Regions from separate parts of the Bradyrhizobium sp. I71 genome, predicted to be linked through region 1. Evidence: riboswitches for the same ligand, from Rfam matches in the RefSeq annotation. Region 1 holds a riboswitch; the other holds the start of a gene.
What was found. Region 1 has a riboswitch for glycine ahead of FJV43_RS04105 (D-amino acid dehydrogenase). Riboswitches for the same ligand answer to the same signal wherever they lie in the genome.
Positions count from the first base shown of each region.

Region 2: linked by a shared signal. The riboswitch ahead of gcvT (glycine cleavage system aminomethyltransferase GcvT) and the one ahead of FJV43_RS04105 (D-amino acid dehydrogenase) in region 1 are both predicted to bind glycine.

Region 1 covers NZ_CP059398.1:813,092-820,316, reverse strand. Annotated here, with positions in the region: gene FJV43_RS04120 (ABC transporter ATP-binding protein) at 1-1,266, opposite strand, end outside; gene FJV43_RS04115 (ABC transporter permease) at 1,266-2,153, opposite strand; gene FJV43_RS04110 (ABC transporter permease) at 2,173-3,114, opposite strand; gene FJV43_RS04105 (D-amino acid dehydrogenase) at 3,293-4,594, opposite strand; glycine riboswitch at 4,664-4,769, opposite strand; glycine riboswitch at 4,773-4,877, opposite strand; gene FJV43_RS04100 (M20/M25/M40 family metallo-hydrolase) at 4,972-6,102, opposite strand; gene FJV43_RS04095 (ABC transporter substrate-binding protein) at 6,372-7,225, shown strand, end outside.
Region 2 covers NZ_CP059398.1:950,093-957,317, reverse strand. Annotated here, with positions in the region: gene gcvP (aminomethyl-transferring glycine dehydrogenase) at 1-855, opposite strand, end outside; gene gcvH (glycine cleavage system protein GcvH) at 873-1,241, opposite strand; gene gcvT (glycine cleavage system aminomethyltransferase GcvT) at 1,252-2,400, opposite strand; glycine riboswitch at 2,547-2,635, opposite strand; gene alaS (alanine--tRNA ligase) at 2,859-5,537, shown strand; gene FJV43_RS04795 (cyclic nucleotide-gated ion channel) at 5,544-6,773, shown strand; gene FJV43_RS04790 (DUF3303 family protein) at 6,777-7,061, opposite strand; gene FJV43_RS04785 (DUF3455 domain-containing protein) at 7,067-7,225, opposite strand, start outside.

The sequences.
Region 1 (7,225 bases):
CGGATAGCGCGACACGGCATCTGCCGGCAGGCCGACGAGCTCGAGCAGTTCGCGCGCCCGCTTCATCGCATCGGCCTGGGAGACGCCGTAGTTGATCGGGCCTTCCGCGATGCTGTCGCCAACGGTCACGCGCGGGTTCAACGAGCGGTAGGGATCCTGGAACACGATCTGGATCTTCTGCCGGTGCGGCTGGAGCAGACGGCGCGAGATGTCGGCGATCTCGCGACCGGCGAGGCGCACGCCACCGGAGGTCGGATCGATCAGGCGGACGATGCAGCGTGCCACCGTGGACTTGCCCGAGCCGCTTTCGCCGACGATGCCGAGGGTGCGGCCCTTGCGCAGCGTCAGCGTGACCTTGTCGGCGGCGACGACCTCGCGGCCTTTGCCGAAGAAGGAGCGCTCTTTATAGACCTTGCTGAGCTCGTTGGCTTCCAGCACCACGGGCTCGCGGCTGTCCTCGCGCGGCGCCCGCGGCACCAGGCTCGGTACCGAGGCGAGCAGGTTGCGGGTGTATTCCATGGTCGGATTGCGCAGCACGGTGTCGAGCGGGCCGGTCTCGACCAGGCGGCCCTGCCGCATCACCGCGACGCGGTCGGCGATCTCGGCGACCACCCCCATGTCGTGCGTGATGAACAGCACGGCGGTGCCGTGATCGCGCTGCAGCTCGCGGATCAGCGTCAGGATCTGTTTCTGCGTGGTGACGTCGAGCGCGGTGGTCGGCTCGTCGGCAATGAGGAGCTTCGGCTCCAGCACCAGCGCCATCGCGATCATGATGCGCTGGCGCTGGCCTCCGGAGAGGCGGTGCGGATAGGAGGCGAAGATGCGCTCGACCTGGGGCAGGTGGACCTGCTCCATCATGTCGAGGATGCGTTTCTTTCGTGCTTTCCCGTCGAGATCGGTATGCGCGCGCAGCACCTCGTCGATCTGGCGGCCGACCGGCACCACCGGATTCAGCGCGGTCATCGGCTCCTGGAAGATCATGGCCATCTTCGTCGCGCGAAGCTGGCGCAGGCGGCGGTCGGTCGCGGTGAGCAGTTCCTCGCCGACCAGCTTGATGCTGCCGCCGGTGGGAACCAGCGTGCCCTTCGGCAGGAGGCCCATCGTGGTGAGCGACGTCACCGACTTGCCCGAGCCGCTTTCGCCGACGAGGCACAGCGTCTCGCGCTCGCGCACCTGGATCGAGATGCCGTCGATGATGTTCACGCCCTTCGGCTTCTTGCCGATGGAAACGACGAGGTTGTTGATGTCGAGGATAGTGTTGGTCATCACTTGCCTTCCCGCTGCTTCATGCGCGGATCGAGTGCGTCGCGGGCGGCGTCGCCGATCAGGTTGATGCTGAGGATGGCGATCGAGAGCAAGAGGCCCGGCCAGAAGATCAGCGACGGCTTGATCTGGAAATACTGGCGGCCCTCGGCCATGATGTTGCCCCAGGTCGGCGTCTCCGGCGAGATGCCGGCGCCGAGGAAGGAGAGGATGGCCTCGGTCAGAATGGCGCTCGCGCAGACATAGGTGCCCTGGACGATCAGCGGCGCGATCGTGTTCGGCATCAGGTGGCGCCACATGATCTTCGGCAGGCTGGAGCCGACCGAGATCGCGGCCTCGACGTAAGGCTCCTCGCGCGCCGACAGCACGACCGAGCGCACCAGGCGCGCCACCCGCGGAATCTCGGGAATGGTGATCGCGATCAGCACGGTCCAGATGCTGGCGCCGGACAGCGACACCACGGCGATCGCGAGCAGGATGCTCGGCATCGCCATCAGGCCGTCCATGACGCGCATCAGCACGGAATCGACCAGCTTGAAGAAGCCGGAGACGAGGCCGATCGCGAGCCCGATGACGATCGACAGGATCGCCGAGCCGATGCCGATCAGAAGCGAGATGCGGCCGCCATAGATCACGCGCGACAACAGGTCGCGGCCGTAGGCGTCGGTGCCAAGCAGGAATTGCGAGGAGGAGGGCTTGAGCCGCTGCGACGGCGCGAGCTGGATCGGATCATGCGGCGCGATCAGCGGCGCGAGGATCGAGACCACCACGACCAGCGTGAGCAGGACCGTCGCAGTCGCAATGATGGGCGTCGAGGTGAGGAATCCGAATCGCGGCCGCAGCGGCGACGTGATCGGGATGGACGACTGGGGAAGGGTATCGACCGACATTTGTATCCTTATCCTTGCCTCAGTACCGGATCCGGGGATCGAGCAGGGTGTAGGCGACGTCGATGAGAAGATTGACGACGACATAGATCAGCGACGTCAGCAGGATCATCGCCTGGATCACCGGATAGTCGCGCGCCAGCACCGCATCAACGGTGAGGCGGCCGATGCCGGGGATGTTGAACACGCTCTCGGTGACGACGACGCCGGAGATCAGGAGCGCGAAGCCGGTGCCGATCACGGTGATCACGGGGACCGCGGCGTTGCGCAGCGCATGGCGCATCATCACCGCGACCTCGTTGATGCCTTTGGCGCGCGCGGTACGGACATAGTCCTCGCCGAGCACGTCGAGCATCGCCGCGCGCGTCATGCGCGCGATCAGGGCGATGTAGATGAAGGAGAGTGCGCAGGTCGGCAGGATGATGCGCTCGAAGAACGGCCCGAAGCCGTTCGAGATGCTGCGGAAGCCCTGCACCGGCACCCATCGCAGGTCGATGGCGAAGATCTGGATCAGGAGATAGCCGACCACGAACACCGGCACCGAGAAGCCGAGCACGGACAGGCCCATCACGAAGCGGTCGATCCAGGTGCCGTGCTTCCAGGCCGCGATCACCCCCAGGGGGACGGCGACGACGACTGCGAGGATGATGGTCGACAGCGCGATCGAGATCGACGGCTCGACGCGCTGGCCGATCATCTTCATCACCGGCAGGTTGGAGATCAGCGAGGTCCCGAGGTCGCCGTGCAGCAGCTTGTTCACCCATGTGATGAACTGCACGATCAGGGGCTCGTTCAGGCCGAGCGAGGCGCGGATGCGCTCGAGCCGTTCCGGTGTCGCGTTGTCGCCGGCGAGAATCGCGGCGGGATCCCCCGGCGTCAGCCGCAGAAGCAGGAACACGAACAGCGCGACGACGCCCATCACGGGCACCGCGGCCAGAACGCGGCGAATAAGATAACCCAGCATGCACTTATCTCCGGCTACGGAACGTGTGGAGCCCTGAGGCTCCCGTGAACTCTGTCGTGTCTATCATGCCTATCACTTGGGCTGGAAAGGCCGCTCGGAGACGCCGTCCTCTTAGGGCAAATTGTGTGCCAAGGGCTGCGCCGTAGCAAGAGGCCGGCATGTCTCCGATATCGACCACTCAGGATGCATGTCGCAGTTCACGCTCAACCCCAAGTGAAGGGACCGTCGGCGGAGCGTTGAGGCCGCGCCAGCCGTCGATGGTCTGGGCGATCATCTGCGCCGTCGCGGCCGACAGAGTCCAGCCGAGATGGCCGTGGCCGGTGTTGAAGAACACGCCCGGTATCCGCCCGGCGCGCACGACCGGCATCATGTTCGGCATCATCGGGCGCAGCCCGGCCCACGGCACGACGCGCGACGTTTCGACGGCGGGGAAGTTGTTGCGCACCCAGTCGATCAGCGGCTGCACGCGGTCGGCGCGGATGTCGCGATTGAAGTCGTTGAATTCGGCGGTGCCGGCGACGCGAAAACGATCGGCGCCGAGCCGGCTGGTGACGATCTTGGCGGCCTCGTCGAGCAGGCTCACCGTCGGGGTGGCGTTGCGGCTTTCGGCGGTGTCGAGCTGCACGGTGATCGAGTAGCCCTTCACCGGATAGACGTTGACGCGCTCGTCCAGCAGGGCGGCGAAGTGACGGCTCGCAACGCCCGCGCAGACCACGACGCCGTCCGCGTTCAGTGCGCCGCGCGCGGCCGCGACGGCATCGCTCGCGGCCAGATCGGCCCAGCCGATGACGAAGCCGCTGCCGGCACGTGCGATCGAATCGATATTGGCCTCGTGGATGAAGGTCGCGCCACGCCGCTTGCAGGCTTCCGCCAGGCCGCGGGTGAACTTGTGGATATCGCCGGTCGCATCCGACGGCGTGTAGAAGCCGCCATAATAGTCCTTGCGCAGTGTCGGCTCGATGCTGCGGATTTCCTCCGACGTCACCGGGCGGCGGTCGAGGCCGCCTTCCTGCAGCAGCGCGTTGACGCGCAGACCGGATTCGAAGCCGGCCTTGTCACGATAGATGTGGAGGATGCCGCGGCGTTCGAGATCGAAGTCGATTCCTTCGCGCGCCGCGATGTCGAACAGATACCTGCGCGCTTCGATCGCGAGCCGCGTGGTCTCGATGGTGTTGGCGCGGTAGTTGCCGATGTTGGCGACGAACTCGCTCATCCACGAATATTTGTGCCAGTTCGGCCGCGGGTTCATCAGCAGCGGCGCGTCGCGCCGAAACATCCAGCGCAAGCCCTTCAGGATCGTCGCCGTGCTGTTCCACACTTCGGCGTTCGATGCGGAGAGCTGCCCGCCATTGGCGAAGGACGTCTCCATCGCGGCGTAGCGGTGCTTGTCGAGCACCGTCACCTTGTAGCCGCGTTCGAGCAGGGCATAGGCGGTCGTGACGCCGGTGATGCCGGCGCCGATGATGGCAATATGGGTCATGGTGAAGTTCGGGGCTCCCGTGAGTTAGAGTCGGCGGACCGCCGGCCGTAAGGCCGTTGGCGGCGCCCCATCTGTCACGGTTACCTGAGAGCTTGATCCGCTGCGGATCTCGCAACGGACTATCCCCTTCGGTGGACGTCACGATTGCCTGAAATCGCGCCGCCTCTCTCCAGATCGTCCTGACGAAACGGTCCTTTTGCCTGAGAGTTTCCGGGGCGGTTGCTCCGTCGGCGCCGCGACGAAGGCCGAAAGCCTTCGCTGCGATCTCTCCCGCATCATCGCGTGGACGGCCGAGCAGTACGATACGCCTCATTTTTAGACAAGGCTAAATTTCGACCGTGACTGCCGACGTATTGTGCAGTGCAAATTCGATTCAATTACTCCAGAGTCGCCAGCAGACCTGCCATCAGCCGGCCGCGCTCGACCAGGCTATCGACCTCGATGAACTCCTCCAGCGTGTGGCCATTGCCGCCGCGGACACCGAGGCCGTCGAGCGTGGGAATTCCCATCGCGCCGGTGAAGTTGCCGTCGGAGCCGCCGCCGGAGCTGGCATGCGGTAATTCCGCGCCGAGCGATTTGGCGATGCCGCGCGCCTTCTCATAGAGCGCCATGGTACCCGCATCCGGCTCCCAAACCGGACGCGTCACGCCGCGCGTGACCTTGAACGTGACGTCGTTGGTGGTGCCCGACAGCGCCAGCATCCTCTCGACACCGCGGTCAAGATCGGCCTGACGCTTGGCCATGGAGAGCGCTTCGCCGGTTGCGGTCGTCGCAACGCAATTGACCCATTGTCCGCCGTGGACGACGCCGACCGAGAAGGTGCAGTCCTCCGTCGTCATCGCGTCGATCGCGAGGATCTGCCGCGCCATCTCGCGGATCGCCGAGCGTCCGGCCGACAACGTGGCGCCGGCGTGGCTCGGCCGTCCCGTCGCCTCGAGATTGAAGCGCGCGATGGCGTAGCGTCCGGTCGTGACGCCGTTGTCGGCGCGGCCGGGCTCCGGCACCAGCACGTATTTGTTGCGCGCCGCTTCCGCCTCGATGATGTCCCGCGTCGAAGGCGTGCCGACTTCCTCATCCGGCGTGAACAGCACGGTGATCGGCAGCGGTGTGGTGAACGAGGCGCGCGCCAGTTGCCGTATCGCTTCCAGCGAGAGGTAATTGCCGCCCTTCATATCGTAGATGCCGGGGCCATAGCACTTGTTGCCCTCGCGCCGCCATTTCAGCTTCTCGATGGTGCCGACCGGATGAACGGTATCCATGTGTCCGGCGATCAGGATGCCCGGCTCGCCCTGCTTGGGATGAGGAAAGCGCGCGCGGATGACGCCACCAAAGCCCTGGCGGCCGGCAATGCGCTCGATCGTCGCACCCATGATCGCCATATCCCGCGCCGCGATATCGAGCATGCGGTCCACGGCGCCTGCATCCCAGGTCGGACTCTCGCATTCGACCCAGCCGCGCAGGCCCTCGAGCATCGCCTCGGAATCAAAGGGAAGATTGGCAGGATTCATCTCAATGTCTCTCAAGCTTCGAAAGATGGAACGCGCATTGCATCGGCGCGGGGCAGGACAAGCGGAGGGTGTTGTAGAGCCAAACCGATCTTTGTGGAGCCCGTGCGCGCGCCGTGAGGGGCTGCGACGAAACCGGATTGACGCGCTCGGCACTGTCTGCAAGTCTCAAAAAGATAAAGGCATTGCATGAGGTTAGTTCGCCCAACGAATGAACCGCATGCTCAACCAATGACCTGCCTTTGAACAGTTTCACGTCAGGAGAACTTTCTATGTTCCACTTCATGCGCCGGGGGCGTCGCGCGTTCGCCTCCAAACTTGCGCTGTCGGTCGTCGCGCTTTCGACCGCGCTGGCCTCGCCAGTGCTTGCGGCCGGCAAGACCATCACGGCGGTGATGCATTCGGATCTGCGCATCATCGACCCGATCTTCACCACGGCCTACATCACGCGCGACCATGGCTACATGGTTTACGACACGCTGGTGGCGCCGGATTCGAGCTTCAAGATCCAGCCGCAGATGGCGGACTGGAAGATCTCCGACGACAAGCTCACCTATACCTTCACGCTGCGCGACGGCCTGAAATGGCATGACGGTGCGCCGGTGACGGCGGAAGACTGCGTTGCTTCGCTGAAGCGCTGGGCCGCGGTCGACGGCATGGGCCAGAAGCTCATGGACTTCACCGCGAGCATCGAGGCGACCGACGCCAAGACCATCACGCTGAAGCTGAAGGAGCCCTACGGCCTCGTGCTCGATTCCATCGGCAAGCCGTCCTCGCGCGTCGCCTTCATGATGCCGAAGCGCCTCGCCGAGACGCCGCCGGACAAGCAGATCCCGGAGCAGATCGGCTCGGGTCCCTTCAAGTTCGTGGCATCGGAATTCCAGCCCGGCGTGAAGGCGGTCTACGTCAAGAACACCGACTACGTGCCGCGCAAGGAGCCGGCGAGCTGGACCTCCGGCGGCAAGGTGGTGAAGGTGGATCGCGTCGAGTGGATCACCATGCCGGACTCGCAGACCGCAGTGAACGCGCTGCAGTCTGGCGACATCGACTTCATGGAGAACCTGCCGTTCGACATGCTGCCGGTGCTGGAAGCCAACAAGGAGCTCACGATCGAGGTCTCCAACAA
Region 2 (7,225 bases), 140 kb from region 1:
GGCCGCATGCGGTCCGCCATAGCCCATCGGCACGCCAAAACGCTGCGCCGAGCCGATGGCGATATCGGCCCCGAGCTCGCCGGGCGAGGCGATCAGCGTCAGCGCCAAGAGATCGGCGGCGAGAATCGCGAGCGCGCCCTTGGCCTTCAGCGCTGATATCGCGGGCCTGAGGTCGCGCAATGCGCCCGAGGAGCCCGGATATTGCAGCAGCGCGCCAAGCACGTCCGCCTTGTCGAGATCGGTGAGGGGATCGCCGACGATCAGGGTCCAGCCCAGCGGCTCGGCGCGGGTCCGCATCACGGCCAGCGTCTGCGGATGCACGTCCTTGTCGACGAAGAAAGCCTTCGCCTTGACCTGCGAGTGCCGCTCCGCGAGCGCCATGGCTTCGGCGGCGGCGGTGGCCTCGTCGAGCAGCGAGGCGTTGGCGACGTCGAGCCCGGTGAGGTCGCAGATCATGGTCTGGAAGTTGAACAGCGCCTCCAGTCGGCCCTGGCTGATCTCGGGCTGGTAGGGCGTATAGGCCGTGTACCAGGCCGGATTCTCCAGGATGTTGCGCTGGATGACGGCGGGCAGGATCGTGCCGGAATAGCCTTGGCCGATCAGCGAGGTGAAGACCTGGTTCTGGGCTGCGAGCTCGCCCATATGCGCGATCGCCTCGGTTTCGCTGAGCGGCTTGCCGAGATCGAGCGGGGCGGCCTGCCGGATCGACGCCGGCAGCGTCTCCGCCATCAGCGCGTCGACGCTTTTCGCGCCGACGGCCTCGAGCATTGCGGTGACGTCGCGCGCCGAGGGGCCGATGTGGCGGCGGACGAAAGAGGCGGCGGTGTCGCCGTTGGATTTGCGGTGCGCGGTCATCGCTTGCTCCATCCTCGTTAAGCCGTATGGGCCTTGTAGGCGGCTTCATCCATGAGGCTGCCGAGCTCGCTCTTGTCTGCCATCTTGATCTTGAAGAACCAGGCCGCGCCCTGCGCATCCGAGTTCACCAGCGCCGGCTCGGCGGCGAGCGCCTCGTTGGCCTCGAGCACTTCGCCCGTAACAGGCGCGTAGACGTCGGAGGCGGCCTTCACCGATTCCACGACGGCGGCGGCCTCGGCCTTCTTCAAGCTCCGGCCGACCTTGGGCAATTCGACGAACACGACGTCGCCGAGCTGCTGCTGAGCGTAATCGGTGATGCCGACGGTGGCGACGTCGCCGTCGATCGCGAGCCATTCATGGTCGGAGGTGTACAGCGTCGTGGTCATTGTCTTGTCCTCAGCGTTTGTAGGTGTTTTTCACGAAGGGCATGGCGGCGACTGCGAGCGGCAGGCGCTGGCCGCGCACCTCGGCGAAGAGTTTCGTGCCGAGCGCGCTCAGATTCGTGGGCACATAGCCCATCGCGACCGGCGCATTCAGGCTCGGGCCGAAACCGCCCGAGGTGACCTTGCCGATCGGCTCGCCTGCGGCCGGATCCGCAAACAGCGGCGCGCCCTCGCGCACCGGCGCGCGGCCCTCGGCACGCAGGCCGACGCGGCGGCGGGACGCGCCGTTGTCGAAATGGGCGAGGATTTTCTCGGCGCCGGGAAAGCCGCCAGCGCGAATCCCGCCGCTGCGGCGGCTCTTCTGCACCGACCATTCCAGCGCGGCCTCGACCGGCGTTGTCGCGGTGTCGATGTCGTGGCCGTACAGGCAAAGCCCGGCTTCGAGCCGCAGGCTGTCGCGGGCGCCGAGGCCGATTGGCAGCACGTCCGGGTTTTCGAGCAGCGTCCTGGTCAGGCGCTCGGCGTCCGCAGCGGGAACGGAGATTTCGAAGCCGTCCTCGCCGGTATAGCCGGAGCGCGAGACGAAGCATTTGATGCCGGCGACCTCATGCGGGCCGGCATCCATGAATGTCATGGACGGCGCCTCTGCACACAATTTCGCCAGCGCCGCTTCCGCCTTCGGGCCCTGCAGCGCGATCAGCGCGCGGTCGGCAAGAGAATCGATGACGCAGTCGTCCGCGAGGTGCGCGCGAAGATGCGCCTCGTCCGCGTCCTTGCAGGCGGCGTTGACGACCAGGAACAGGTGATCGCCGAAATTGGCGACCATGAGATCGTCGAGGATGCCGCCGTCCGCATTGGTGAACTGGGCGTAGCGCTGCCGGTTGGGCGCGATCGCCGCGATGTCCTGCGGCACCAGCCGTTCCAGCGCACGGGCGGCGTCCTCGACCTTGCCCGACTTCGGCCGGAGCGCGAGCTGGCCCATATGGGAGACGTCGAACAGCCCGGCCGCGGCGCGCGTATGGAGGTGCTCCTTCAGCACGCCCGCAGGGTACTGCACGGGCATGTCATAGCCGGCGAACGGCACCATCTTGCCGCCGAGGGACACATGCAGGGCGTGGAGGGGCGTATGTCGGAGAGATTTCTGGTCGTCGGGTACTGGCATCACAGGGGTCCTCGGCGGTTCCCCGGGGACAATTCCCCGGGCCAACCTGTCGAAGCCCCATCTGTCGCTGTGCCTGAGAGTATTATCCCGTCGGCGGACGCCACCCGGGTTCTTAGGCCCGTCGGCGCCTCTTTCCAGATGCTGTCAAAGCCACGCGGTCCTTTTGCCTGAGAGTTTCCGGGGCGGTTGCTCCTTCGGCGCCGGCAGTAAAGCCGGTCTCTCCCGACGTGGCCGTACGATATAGATGGTTACAGACCACAGGCCGGCCAAGCCTGTCAACGCGGCGGTTTCGCCTTTTCAACCGGGATTGCGCGCCTGCGGCAACCCTCTGATCTCCTTGCACAGTTTCTGGACACTGAAGCAGGCCTTGTCTAAAAGCGCTTTGGCCCGCAGATATCAGCCCTAACCTCTGGTTTGGATGGCAGGAAGCGGGTCCAAGCACACCCGATTGGATGAACATGAGCGGCGTCAACGAGATCAGGTCGACCTTTCTGAACTTCTTTGCCGAGAACGGCCACGAGATCGTGCCGTCCTCGCCATTGGTGCCGCGCAACGACCCCACGTTGATGTTCACCAATGCCGGCATGGTGCAGTTCAAGAACGTCTTCACCGGCGTGGAGAAGCGGCCCTATCAGCGCGCCACCACCTCGCAGAAATGCGTGCGCGCCGGCGGCAAGCACAACGACCTCGACAATGTCGGCTACACCGCGCGCCATCTCACCTTCTTCGAGATGCTCGGCAATTTCTCGTTCGGCGACTATTTCAAGGAGCGCGCGATCGAGCTTGCCTGGAAGCTGATCACCACCGAGTTCGGGCTGAAGAAGGACAAGCTGCTCGTCACGGTCTATCACACCGACGACGAGGCGGCGGGCCTGTGGAAGAAGATCGCCGGCTTCTCCGAAGACCGCATCATCCGCATCCCGACCTCGGACAATTTCTGGGCGATGGGCGACACCGGCCCGTGCGGCCCGTGCTCGGAGATCTTCATCGACCGCGGCGAGCACATCTGGGGCGGGCCTCCGGGCTCGCCGGAGGAGGACGGCGACCGCTTCCTCGAATTCTGGAATCTCGTGTTCATGCAGTTCGAGCAGGTGACGAAGGAGGAGCGCCAGCCGCTGCCGCGTCCCTCGATCGACACCGGCATGGGCCTGGAGCGGATGGCCTGCATCCTCCAGGGCGTCGAGAGCGTGTTCGAGACCGACCTGTTCAAGAACCTGATCGATGCGACGGCGTCCGCGCTCGGCACCGGGCCGAGCGAGCAGACCGTGGCCTCGTTCCGCGTCATCGCCGACCATCTGCGCTCCTCCGCGTTCCTCGTCGCCGACGGCGTGCTGCCCTCGAACGAGGGCCGCGGCTACGTGCTGCGCCGGATCATGCGCCGTGCCATGCGCCATGCGCAGCTGCTGGGCGCCAAGGAGCCGCTGATGCACCGGCTGGTCTGGGCGCTGGTGCGCGAGATGGGCCAGGCCTATCCCGACCTGATGCGCGCGGAGAATCTGATCGAGGAAACGCTGCGGCTGGAAGAGACCCGCTTCCGCAAGACGCTGTCGCGCGGCCTTGCCATCCTCGACGAGAAGTCGGCCGGCCTGAAGAAGGGCGACATGTTCGACGGCGACGTCGCCTTCACGCTCTACGACACCTACGGCTTCCCGCTGGACCTGACGCAGGACGCGTTGAAGTCGCGCGGCATCGGCGTCGACCAGGCGGCGTTCACGGATGCGATGGAGCGCCAGAAGGTGAAGGCGCGCGAGTCCTGGAAGGGCTCGGGCGAGGCGGCTTCCGAGGCGATCTGGTTCCCGCTGCGCGAGAAGCTGGGTGCGACCGAATTCCTGGGCTACGAGACCGAGAGCGCCGAAGGCGTAGTGTCCGCGCTGGTCAAGGACGGCCACGAAGTTGCCAGCCTCAAGGCCGGCGAGACGGGCGCGATCGTGCTCAACCAGACGCCGTTCTATGCGGAGTCCGGCGGCCAGGTCGGCGACACCGGCGTGCTGACGGGTGAGGGCGGCGTCAAGTTCCGCGTCACCGACACGCAGAAGAAGCTCGGCGATTTCTTCGTTCACATCGGCACGGTCGAGAGCGGCGAAATCAGGCTCGGCACCGCGCTGCAGCTCGAGGTCGATCATTCGCGGCGCTCCTCGATCCGCGCCCATCACTCGGCGACGCATCTCATCCACGAGGCGCTGCGCCAGGTGCTCGGCGACCACATCGCCCAGCGCGGCTCGATGGTCGCACCCGACCGCCTGCGTTTCGACTTCGTGCATCCGAAGCCAATCACGGCGGAGGAGCTCGCCCGCGTCGAGGACATCGCCAACGACGTGGTGCTGGAGAACGACGAGGTCACCACGCGGATCATGGGCGTGGACGAGGCCCGCGAGGCCGGTGCACGCGCGCTGTTCGGCGAGAAATACGGTGACGAGGTCCGCGTCGTCTCGATGGGCAGGACCGCGCGCGAGCGCGGCGCCAACGCGCTCGGCTGGTCGGTCGAGCTCTGCGGCGGCACCCACGTCAAGCGCACCGGCGATATCGGCCTGATCACGCTGACGGGCGAGAGCGCGGTCGCATCCGGCGTGCGCCGCATCGAGGCGCTGACCGGCAATTACGCGCGCAGGCACGCCAACGACACCATGGCGCTGGCGAAGACCGCGGCGAACGAGCTGCGCACCTCCCTCGACGACGTGCCGGCCCGCATTGCCGCGCTGATGGAGGAGCGCAAGAAGCTCGAGCGCGAGCTCTCCGACGCCCGCAAGAAGCTCGCGATGGGCGGCGGCGCCTCCGCCGGCAACGGCGCAGCCTCAAGCGTGCGCGAGGTCGGCGACGTCAAGCTGATGGCGCGCGCGGTGGAAGGCATCGAGATGAAGGATCTCAAGAGCCTCGCCGACGACGGCAAGAAGCAGATCGGCTCCGGCGTCGTCGCCATCGTCGGCGTCACCGAGGACGGCAAGGCCGGTGTGGTCGTCGGCGTCACGCAGGACCTCACCGCGCGCTTCAACGCCGTGAACCTCGTGCGCATCGCCTCCGAGGCGCTCGGCGGCAAGGGCGGCGGCGGCCGGCCCGACATGGCCCAGGCCGGCGGCCCCGACGGCGCCAAGGCGGCGGCCGCGCTCACCGCGATCGAAAAAGCGATGGCGGGCGCTTAAGTCGCCATGGCCCCCGTTCCGCGCGGACGTGGGCTTCGCGATCCCGAATTTCGGGATCGCCTGTACGATTTGCTGGAGCACGATCCGCTGGCCTATTCGGTCGGGTCGCGCTTCATCCAGCTGATCATTGGGGTCATCGTGCTCAATGTGGCCGCGATGATCCTCGCCTCGGTGCCGGAGTTCGATGCGCAGTTCGGCACGCTGTTCGCAGGCATCACCGTCCTGTCCGTGATCGTGTTCGCGCTGGAATATGCGGCGCGGCTGTGGACGGTGGCGGGGCACACCCAGCGCAAGGGCTCCGCGCTGGCCGACCGGCTCGGCTACGCATTCTCCGCGCTCGGCATCATCGATCTCATGGCGTTCCTGCCGGCGGCAATCGTGCTCGCCACCGGCGGGCATGCGACGCTGGCCGCGCTCGGCGTGCTGCCGTTCTTCAAGCTGATCCGCTATTCGCCGGCGATGCGCTCGCTGCTCGCGGCCGTGCATGCCGAGCGGCGGGCGCTGGTCGGCTGCATCGTCATCCTGATCGGCGCGGTGCTGACCTTCGCCTCGCTGCTCTACGCCATCGAGCGCGACGTGCAGCCGGACAAGCTCGGCACCATTCCGCAGGCGATGTGGTGGGCGATCGTCACGCTCGGCACGGTCGGCTATGGCGACGTCGTGCCGGTGACGCCGCTCGGCAAGTTCGTCTCCACCTTCGCCATCATCGCCGGCTTCGCCATGATCGCGCTGCCGGTCGCGATCATCTCGACCGCGTTCGCGGAAGAGGTGAAGCGGCGCGATTTCGTCGTCACCTGGGGCATGCTGGCGCGGGTGCCGCTGTTCTCGCATCTGTCGGCCGCGGAGATCGCCGACATCATGCGGCTGCTGCGCGCGCGCACCATCGAGCAGGGCGAGATCCTGGTGCGGCGGGGCGATGTCGCCTCGTCGATGTATTTCATCACCGCCGGCGAGGTCGAGATCGCGCTGCCGAGCCAGCATGTGCGGCTCGCCGACGGTACCTTCTTCGGCGAGATCGCGCTGCTGCACAAAACAAAGCGCAGCGGCACGGTGACGGCGACCCGCAAGTCCCGGCTGCTCGTGCTCGACGCCCAGGATTTTCACGCACTGATCGAGCGCATGCCGACGCTCGCCGACCACGTCCATACCACCGCCAAGGCAAGGCTCGCCGACACCGGCGATCTCGCGCTCGCCGAGCTGGCGCAGGCGGAAAAGGAAGCGGGCCCTGCTGGGTAGCCGTCACGTCCCGTCGAGGAATGGCGCGACGACCTCTCGCGTCTCCTTGCTGGGTACCACGGGCACGATCTCGAAGGTCATGCCGAAGCCCTGGCAGTTCAAAACCCATTCCTGCAGCAGGCGGGCATCGTCGCATTCCATCAGCTGGAAGCAGCGATCGAAATTCGGCTCGATCCAGCTGCCGACATATTTGAGGCCTTCCGGAAACTTGACGCCCTCGTCGCGCACGCGCCGGTAGACCGGAATCGGGTCGCGATCCCTGAAGCGTTCGATCACCATGAAGAGCATTGGTCTCAGCCCTTCTTCAGAAAGACGTAGTCGGCCGAGTAGGGCGCGCTCTTGAACTCGCCGGCCTTCTGGCATGCGCCGTCGAGCTTGCCGCCATGGGTGTTGATGCGCTGGACCGTGGTGACCGGCGTCAGGACACCGTTGCCGCGGCGGGAGGCGACCTC